2 linked regions of the Exiguobacterium sibiricum 7-3 genome follow. The protein of the gene in region 2 interacts with the protein of the main gene of each other region in a pairwise test. Links are inferred from orthologs where the notes say so. Each region holds a gene or a part of one and is shown on either strand. Other genes may lie near its edges.

The links.
Region 1: the proteins of rlmB (region 2) and P402_RS0112235 interact in binary tests that used the Escherichia coli proteins (3 or more experiments, as listed by UniProt). The link is inferred for Exiguobacterium sibiricum 7-3 from one-to-one orthologs.

The regions. Positions count from the first base shown.
Region 1 is NZ_KK211190.1:2,152,823-2,156,417, forward strand. Bases 681-3,595 are described here. They hold P402_RS0112235 (NAD(P)H-hydrate dehydratase), read right to left. Parts: upstream 2,907-3,595; coding sequence 1,455-2,906; downstream 681-1,454. Other genes in these bases: P402_RS0112230 (bifunctional diguanylate cyclase/phosphodiesterase), read right to left, coding at 681-1,304; P402_RS0112240 (Fur family transcriptional regulator), read right to left, coding at 3,001-3,423; P402_RS0112245 (metal ABC transporter permease), read right to left, coding at 3,395-3,595. Also shown: more of P402_RS0112230, read right to left, coding at 1-680. UniProt on the Escherichia coli protein: Bifunctional enzyme that catalyzes the epimerization of the S- and R-forms of NAD(P)HX and the dehydration of the S-form of NAD(P)HX at the expense of ADP, which is converted to AMP.
Region 2 is NZ_JHZS01000004.1:8,562-14,680, reverse strand. Bases 10-2,995 are described here. They hold rlmB (23S rRNA (guanosine(2251)-2'-O)-methyltransferase RlmB), read right to left. Parts: upstream 1,892-2,995; coding sequence 1,127-1,891; downstream 10-1,126. Other genes in these bases: cysS (cysteine--tRNA ligase), read right to left, coding at 2,384-2,995; P402_RS0100060 (Mini-ribonuclease 3), read right to left, coding at 1,983-2,387; P402_RS0100070 (NYN domain-containing protein), read right to left, coding at 600-1,130; sigH (RNA polymerase sporulation sigma factor SigH), read right to left, coding at 10-411. Outside these bases: more of sigH, read right to left, coding at 1-9; more of cysS, read right to left, coding at 2,996-3,781; cysE (serine O-acetyltransferase), read right to left, coding at 3,735-4,418; gltX (glutamate--tRNA ligase), read right to left, coding at 4,683-6,119. UniProt on the Escherichia coli protein: Specifically methylates the ribose of guanosine 2251 in 23S rRNA.

The DNA.
Region 1 (3,595 bases), on a different replicon or contig from region 2:
ATCAGTCGCTTCCTCGTTTTACAGCCCTCCTCAAAAATCCATTCTCCGAGACGAATGATCAAGTCGCTTTTTTCTGCAATCGGAATGAAAACCGTGGGACGTCCTGCACCCGGGATGGGGCTGTTCCAACGCACTAGTGCTTCAAGACCAATAAATCGGTCCTGATCGGAATCATACTGTAATTGATATACGAGATAAAAATCTTGATTGATATCTGCTTGCGATAACGCTTGAGCCGCCTCGACCCGAAGTGCCTGTTCGTCTCTCCACTCTTCATTCAGGCACATGACTTTTTCTGAATTCCGGATGCTTTCGGGAAGTGCGGATGTAATCTGTTGAATCCGTTTTGTCATGCTGGATGGATGGACCGCCCCATCATCGATGACGATGTATAAATTGACGTAAATCTGATGCCGGTCGACTTGATAAGGAGCCGACATCTGTTGGCTGAGTCGCTCCATCTCTTCCTGACAAGACACGCCGGGAGGCTTTTCCATCACGACGACGAGGGTTCCACCCTCGACACGAACCATCCCTAAATGCGGTGGTAACAAGGTTTTAAGGCGTTCGATACAATCAAATAACACCTGTTCTTGAATCTCATCGCCGAAATAACGAGCCAACTCATAATAATTTTCAAGATGAACACCAACTAACAACAGTTGTTGATGATGCGGCCGGGCAAAACGTTCTTCCAATCCACGCATATTCAGGAGTTGTGTTTGTAAATCATGACGCGCTGCGTCATGTAATTGATTTGCCAGCACTTGAAGACGATCGAGATGGCGAAGGTGAAGATGATTAATGATAAAGGCAATACAAATCGCAATCCCGATCATTCCAAGTCTGGCATAGTGATCAGTTGGATCAATTTCGACTGAAACCGTCTCCGATCGGAGCATGACATATGCATTGGTCGCAACGATGATGACGACGGCATACCACATCATGATCCGGTCATACGCAATCAAGGCAATCATTAAAAATAAAAAGCAACTTGCCCATACCGTAACCGCCGCGTACGGCAACAAACTAATGGACGTAACCGGAATGATCAGAAACATGACAGATAACAAATGCGATTGATAACGGTTCGATAATCGACTGCGGCTGATTAAAAAGGTCATCAGACCAACGAGCACCAGTACGCTGACAATCGTTGATCGATTTAAGTACGCATTTTGAATCGTTTCATCCGTCGTGATCCAAAAAATAAGTGCTCCTGCACTCATCAAAAAAAAGGCAAAGTTGCCAATCCACCGTTGCTGATTCTGAACGATTTTATCCACTGTCTTGATGGGCATCGGTCTCCTCCTTTCTGAATTGGATAATTGTCTTAAACTTTTCGACATCACTTCATGATACTCCTGCACTCCCATTCCTAGCAATTATTTCCTAAAAAAAGACATGCCCCTTCATTTGTTCAAAGGAAACATGTCTGTTCATATTTTTCGCTAGTTAATAAGATCATCGTTTTCGACTTGACCTAGTTGTTCAATGACGTCTGTAGCGGTAATGCTGCTCGGATGAATTCGTTGTTCTACGTGTTTGGACGCTTGCGCATACCAAGATACCCCCATTGCAATCAGTCGTTCAAGCGATAACTGCTTGTAGTGTTTACGTTGCCCGAGCAAACTTGTAATCAGACCGAACAATGTATCGCCACTGCCGCCTTTTGCCAATCCGCTTGACGCCCCGGCAACCACGTAACCGCCGCCGTCTGGTTTTGCGATTAAGATCACATGCGCTTTTAAAACAACAGTCACTTGATGCAACATCGCATAATCACTTGCCTGTTCAAATAAATCGTCTTGGACGGTTTGAACGGATTGATTCGTCATCCGTGCAAATTCACCGATGTGCGGCGTGACGACAATTGCCGCTTTACGTTCCGGATAACGATCCCGGATCAATGCGCTCGCATCCAGGACGACCGGGATGTCTTGATCAAACAAAAGATCCAGCCAGTCCGAGACGGATTCCGAAGCTAAACCGGGTCCGATTCCAGCGACATCCACTTCTGTAACCATCTCTTGAATTGCTTCTGTCGTCTGATCGAGGACCATCGCTTCCGGAGCATTGACGATTAATCCGACTTGCGCCGTCGGAACAGTTGCGACCTGAAGCTTCCCGACGCCGGTTCGAAGAGCAGCACGTGCCGCCAGTTGAATCGAACCCGGCATGTTTTCGCTACCGCCAATCAATAACGCCGTGCCGTATGTTCCTTTATGACCGTATGCGTCACGGGTCAACAACGGTGCAATCGACTCAGAAAATAACTGCCATCCACCAAAGGCCGGTAACCCTAAATCAATCTTCTCCAGTCGCCCAAAAAACGGAGCGGTCTTCAACAAGAAAGCAGACCGTTTAAAGGCATGGAGCGAGAACGTCAAATCCGCTTTTATTCCCTGACCGGAAAACCCGATGGAATGATCGGTTGGAATGCCGCTCGGAACGTCAACGGCATACAGTGTTGCCCGTTGTTGCTGCTCACGCACCCAGTCAAACAAATCAGTCAGCGGTTTCGTCAGGCGGGATTGATCAAACCCCGTCCCAAACACAGCATCGACCATCACATCGTATTGGCCACACACTTCCTCTGCCACCAGACCAAATTTTTCGGCATAACGTTGGTGCAACAAAGCAGTCGGTGTTTTCGCCTCTCCAAACGGCGCATGAACCGTGACATCATAGCCGTCGCGTATCAGTTCACGCCCAATCACATACCCGTCTCCCCCATTATTACCTGTCCCACAGAGGATTAAGATCCGTTCTTTCCTGCCGTGGTTTTTCATGATGCGTTTAGCGATTTCGCTCCCCGCCCGTTCCATCAACACTTCAAGCGGCAAGCCGGATGTTTTTGCCCACTCATCGATTTGCCTTGCTTCCTGTGCCTCATAAATCATCTTCATCACCTCTGTTCGTCTTATTCCCCTTTTAGCTCATTTCAAGCAAAAAAAGCCCTTTGAACCATCAAAGGACTTTCCGGTATCCATTTACTTATTTTTGACAGGCTGCACAGCGGCCGTAGATTTCGAATTTATGGTCTTCGACTTCGAAGCCCGAATCTTTAATCGGAGCCACCCATTGCATCGGACAGACGTCCAATGTTTCTGTTTTTCCACATGTCCGGCAAATCAGATGGTGATGATGATGTCCCGATTGGCACGCAGCCCGGTACTTCATTTCTCCATCCAACTCCGTTGTCTCTAAAATCTCGATTTCCGCAAAATCATTTAAGTTCCGGTAAATCGTATCGTAGCTGAGTGACGGATGTGACAATCGCAATTCCTCTGCCACTTCCCGTGCACTGACATAGCGGTTGGCTTCAAAGAGATAAGCCAATAAATCAAGACGCTTAGGCGTCATTTTGAATCCGGATGCTTTCATCCGTTCACGCGCTTGTTCGATGTTTTTTTTCATGCAATTTCCCTCCGATCCAAAACCGTTCAATTATCATGACGAGAATAAGTTCTGCGACGGCGAGCATGACAATCATGCCACCCGGCGCTAAATCAAATTGATAAGCCAGAATCAAACCGGTAATCGTCGCGACTTCTCCAAACACGATGGCATAAAAAATCGTCGCTTTAAA
Region 2 (6,119 bases):
TGACGGAGCAGTCGATGTGATGATATCGAGTAACGTCCGTTCCGATTCATCATCGTAAATCGGTTTATCGAGCGAAATGTATGAATTAAGCGGAATATGTTTTTGACGTGTCGCAGTTTTGATCGCCGTAATCATTTGTCGGGTAATACAGAGCTCAGCAAATCCTTTGAAGGAAGCCAGCTTATCCGTCCGGTAATCCCGGACTGCCTTATACAGACCGATCATCCCTTCCTGGATGATATCTTCCCGGTCCGCTCCGATTAAGAAGTAAGACCGTGCTTTTGCGCGCACGAAGTTGCGATACCGCTCGATCAGAAATTCGAGCGCATCACTGTTGTCAAACACCTTCGCTTGTTCCACAAGCGCCTCATCGGTCATGCACTCAAACTGGTCGAACGAAACCAAACTCATCCGTCATCCCTCCAAGCTTCTCTAACAAACTAATCGATTGTTTCTAATTATACAATAATTTCCTGTCCTGCGACAATGAAAATTGGCATGACCTCTTTTTTTACGCTGTTGATCTTGTGACGAGTCGACACCTGAAGGTCAAAAAAAGCGGATTCCACGATTGAATCGTGAACCCGCTTTTCCTTTTTTCATGAATCTGAATTTTTACGACGCCGGATTTCTTCGAGGCGTTCAATGACGTCAGTCGGCAGATCGATTGTCGAACGTGGTTTTTTACTGGTCTTCGACGTAATCGTCTGACCGCGGATGACGGCGACTGCCGCTTTCCAGTCCCGGCGTAATTCCTGCGCCGAGACGCGGAGGGCACCGAGTGTAAAGATGACCCACTGTTCGGTGAAATCGTTTGTCGCAACCGTCAGCTTGACCCGGATATCCTGTAACCAGTCCGCCGCCGTTTTCTCAATCCATTCATCCGCCGTTTCGTTTTCCCGTGTATAAATGACTTCGATGCCGCTTTTCTTAATCCGGGATTCTCTTCCCGGTTGGAGATAGGCATCAAAGACAATCGTCACACTGATTCCTGTCACGGCTTGGTACTCGGCCATCGCATCGACCAATCGTTCCCGTGCTAATTCAAAATCCTGCTCCCGCAATGTCCGAAACTCCGGCCATGCGCCAATGATATTGTAGCCATCAACGATCAGACGGTCGTATTTCATCGCGAATACGGCTTTCTTGTCCGGTAGACCTCATATAACAACAACGAGGCGGCAACTGATGCGTTGAGTGACGTGACATGTCCTGCCATCGGGAGATGGACAAGGAAATCACATTTTTCGCGGACGAGCCGGCTCATACCTTTTCCTTCGCTGCCGATGACGATTCCAAGCGGCATCGTTCCGTCGAGCGTCCGGTAGTCGTCGCTCTCGCGGGCATCCGTTCCAACGAACCAGATCCCTTTTTTCTTTAAGTCTTCCATCGTCCGTGTCAGGTTCGTCACACGAACGACCGGGATATGTTCGATTGCACCGGTCGAAGCTTTCGCGACGACCTGTGTCAATCCGACCGACCGGCGTTTCGGAATGATGATCCCGTGGGCACCGACGGCATCTGCCGTCCGGAGAATCGATCCGAGATTATGCGGGTCTTCAAGTTCATCGAGTAAAATCATCAACGGTGTCTCGTCCTTCTTTTCTGCCAGTGCAAAAATATCGTCGAGTTCCGCATACTCGTATGCCGCGACGGCAGCCACGACACCCTGGTGATTGTCACTTCCCGTCAGACCGTGTAATTTCGAGCGCGGAACGATTTGCGTTTGGACACCTGCTTCTTTTGCCATCGCATGAATGACGGCAAGCGGTCCTTTCTGCTGCCCTTCCTGGATAAAGAGCTTGTTCATCTCACGCCCTGTCCGTAAGGCTTCGAGAACGGGATTCCGTCCGTATAAGAAATCCTGTCCTTCCTCAAGCGGCTCGATCACGATGGTCTCTTCTTGTTTTGCTTCAACTTTCTTCTGTCTCGTTTTTTCGCCATGTGACTTATCTTTTGGTTTACGCGCCGGTTGGAACGGTTTATTTTCCGTCCGTTGCTTCGGCTTCGAGTAATTCGAACGCTTGTCCGATGAGTTCTTCAAGACGATCCCCTCCTTCTGCAAGATAGATATATCCGAGCAATGCTTCAAACGCCGTTGCATAACGGTACGTATGAACATCCGTACTTTTCGGGACAGAACCGGATTTCGCGTTCTTCCCACGCCGGACGACGGCTTGTTCTTCTTCTGTTAACGTATTTTCATTTAACCAGTGTGTCACGACGAAGGCTTGCGCCTGAGCGCGGACATAGCGGATGGCAGCCTGATGCAACTCACCCGGTTTGACATATCCCTTTTCAAGCAACCGTTCCCGGACGTGCATCTCGTAGACAACATCGCCCATATAAGCGAGTGCCAGGGCATTTAATTGTTTGTAGTTCTTCATCCGCGCTTCCACCGCATCCCTTGCGCTGTATCCTCAAGCAGGATGCCTTGGTCACGCAGTTGATCACGGATCGCGTCTGCCCGGGCGAAGTCCCGTTCTTTTCGTGCTGTGTCACGATCGCGAATCAACTGTTCGACTTCTTCATCGAGCAACCCTTTTTCAATCGTCAACGTGACACCGAGGACCGTCGACAGTTCATGGAACACTGCCAAGAATCGTTCCAGCACGTCTGTTGCGACCTGGTCTTCTCCAAGGTAGAGGTTCGCTTCCTTCGACAGATCAAACAAATCGGTCACAGCGTTCGCCGTATTGAAATCATCATCCATCGATGTGATGAAGTGCTGTTTGATTTCTTCGATCCGGTTCAACCATTTGTCAGTTGCTGTTCCAAGATTAGCCGTCATCGTCAAACGATGTTCAACGTTTGCGACCGATTCACGGATTCGTGCCAACCCGTTTGCTGCCTGATCAATCAGGTCACGACTGTAGTTGATCGGATGACGGTACTGGACCGACAGCATGAAGAAACGTAAGACCATCGGATCGACGGCTTGAATCGCTTCGTGGACCGTTAAGAAGTTGCCCAGTGATTTTGACATCTTTTCATTTTCGATGTTAAGGAACCCGTTATGCATCCAGTAGTTCGCAAACTTCTGTGAGTTGCAAGCTTCCGATTGAGCAATCTCATTTTCATGGTGCGGGAATTTAAGGTCTTGTCCGCCCGCATGAATATCAATCGTATCCCCGAGATACTTTTTCGCCATCGCTGAGCACTCGATGTGCCAGCCGGGACGGCCTTCTCCCCATGGACTCGTCCATGCCGGTTCACCCGGTTTCGCTGCTTTCCATAGGACGAAATCGAGCGGATCTTCTTTTTTCTCGCCGACTTCGATCCGCGCACCCGAGCGGAGTTCATCAATCGACTGTTGACTTAGCTGACCGTAATCTTTAAAGCTGCGTGTCCGGAAGTAGACATCTCCGCTTGACGCATAGGCATTCCCTTTTTCGACGAGCACTTCGATGAAAGCGATGATATCGTCCATCGTTTCCGTGACGAGCGGATGAATATCCGCTTTTTGGACATTCAACGCACCTGTATCCGCGTGATAGGCTTCGATGAATCGTTTCGTCAGTGCATGGTAATCTTCTCCGAGCTCATTCGCTGTCCGGATGATTTTATCGTCGACATCCGTGAAGTTCGAGACATATTTAACGTCATAGCCCCGGTACGTAAAGTAGCGGCGGACCGTATCAAAGACGATGGCCGGACGGGCATTCCCGATATGGATGTAGTTATAGACGGTTGGTCCACAAACATACATCTTGACCTTTCCTTCTTCGAGCGGTTTAAACGGTTCCTTTTTTCCGGTCATGCTGTTGTAAAGTTGTATCATGGCGGTGTCCTCCTTTTATTCGTTCAATCTCACGTTTTAATTGTTCAAGTTCCAGTTCAACCCGTTCCTGGCATTCACGAACCGGATCGGGTAATTGATGATCAAGCGGTGCATCGACTTTTATTCCGTCTTGTATCACGACACGTCCGGGAATTCCGACAACTGTCGCATTTGACGGTACATTTTTTAGAACAACGGAGCTTGCGCCAATCTTCGATGAATCACCAATCGTGATATCACCGAGTACGCGTGCTCCGGCTGATACGAGGACACCATTTCCGAGTGTCGGATGCCGTTTGCCCGTTTCTTTCCCTGTTCCCCCCAGTGTCACACCTTGGAACAGGGTGACATCGTCGCCGATAATCGCCGTTTCCCCAATGACGACTCCCATACCATGGTCGATGAAGAGACGCCGGCCGATTGTCGCACCGGGATGAATCTCAATTCCCGTCAGGAACCGGCTGAATTGCGACAACAGCCGTGCGGCAAGATGCAAATTCATCTTCCACATACGATGAGCCAACCGGTGCATCCAGACGGCATGTAATCCCGGATAGGTCAAGACGACTTCCATCGTACTCCGGGCTGCCGGATCCTGTTTAAATACATTGCGGATATCTTCACGCATCCGTGTCATGTTCGTTCTCCTCTCCATAAGAAAAAGCGCCCCCGTGCATCGCTGCACAGAGACGCCAATCAGCGCGGTCCCACTCTGTTTGGATGAACTGAATCATCCCTCTCCGGTCCGTTAACGCCGGAGATACGTCTACGCCTACTCTCACTGATTTCGGGTAGCACTCAGAGGGGCATTTCGAAAGCGCGTCCGTTCAAGCTTTCTCACCACTCAAGCTTGTCTCTGTACAACGGACATCGTTCCTACTTTCCTCATCTACGCTTTATTTTATGCGTCTAGACGCGCAAGTACGCGGTCTTTTCCTAATAATTGAATCGTGTTCGGAAGCTCTGGTCCGTGTGTTTGTCCGGTCGTTGCGACACGGATTGGCATGAACAGATTTTTCCCTTTTTGTCCGGTTGCTTTTTGGGTTGCTTTGATTGCCCCTTTAATGGCTTCCGGTGTCCATTCTTCAAGTGTCCGCAACTGGTTCGCGAATTCACTCAAGACTGCAGGAACGGTTTCTCCTGCCAAGACAGTGTTTGCCTCTTCATCATACACCAGTTCATCCTCAAAGAACATCTCTGAAAGCTCGACGATTTCTGCGCCATGTGTCATCTGTTCCCGGTATAATCCGACCAGGTTTTGTGCCCAGACAAGTTCTTCTTCCGTCGGTTCGCTTGACACACGTCCCGCGTCTTGCAGGAATGGCAGGCTTGCTTCGAATACTTCTTCGAACGATTGGTGTTTCATGTATTGACCGTTAATCCAAGCCAGTTTTTGTTGGTCAAAGACAGCTGGACTTTTTGAAAGACGGGACGCATCGAAAATTTCGATGAACTCTTCTTTTGTGAAGATTTCCTGTTCACCGACCGGCGACCACCCAAGTAACGTCACGAAGTTAAGTAACGCTTCCGGCAAGTAACCGAGATCTTTATACTGCTCGATGTATTGGATGATCGACTGATCACGTTTCGAGAGTTTTTTGTGTTCTTCGTTGACAATCAATGTCATGTGACCGAATGTCGGATAGTCCCAACCGAACGCATCATAAATCATCATCTGCTTCGGTGTGTTCGAGATATGGTCGTCTCCACGCAGGACGTGGCTGATTTCCATCAAGTGATCATCAACGACGACAGCAAAGTTGTACGTCGGAATCCCGTCTTTTTTAACGATGACCCAATCGCCGAAGTCTTTTGATTCGAACGAGACGTCTTCTTTGACGATATCGTTCCATGTGTAGGTGACGCTTTCCGGAACACGGATCCGAATCGACGGTGTCCGTCCTTCTGCAACGAACGCCTCTTCTTGTTCTTGCGTCAGGTTGCGGTGTGCACCTGAATAACGTGGTGCTTCCCCACGGGCGATTTGCGCTTCCCGTTCTGCTTCGAGCTCTTCCGATGTCATATAACAGCGGTAAGCCAGTCCTTTTTCAAGTAACTCGTCTGTGTATTTTTTGTACAGATCGAGTCGCTCCATTTGGAAGTAAGGACCATAGTCGCCACCGCGACCCGGACCTTCATCCCAGTCGATGCCGAGCCATTCGAGGTACTTCATCTGACTTTCCACACCACCATCGATGTTTCGTTTCTGATCCGTATCCTCAATCCGTAAAATCATCTTGCCGCCTGCATGTCGTGCAAACAGGTAGTTAAACAATGCTGTTCGTGCGTTTCCAATATGAAGGTGTCCCGTTGGACTTGGTGCATAACGTACACGTAC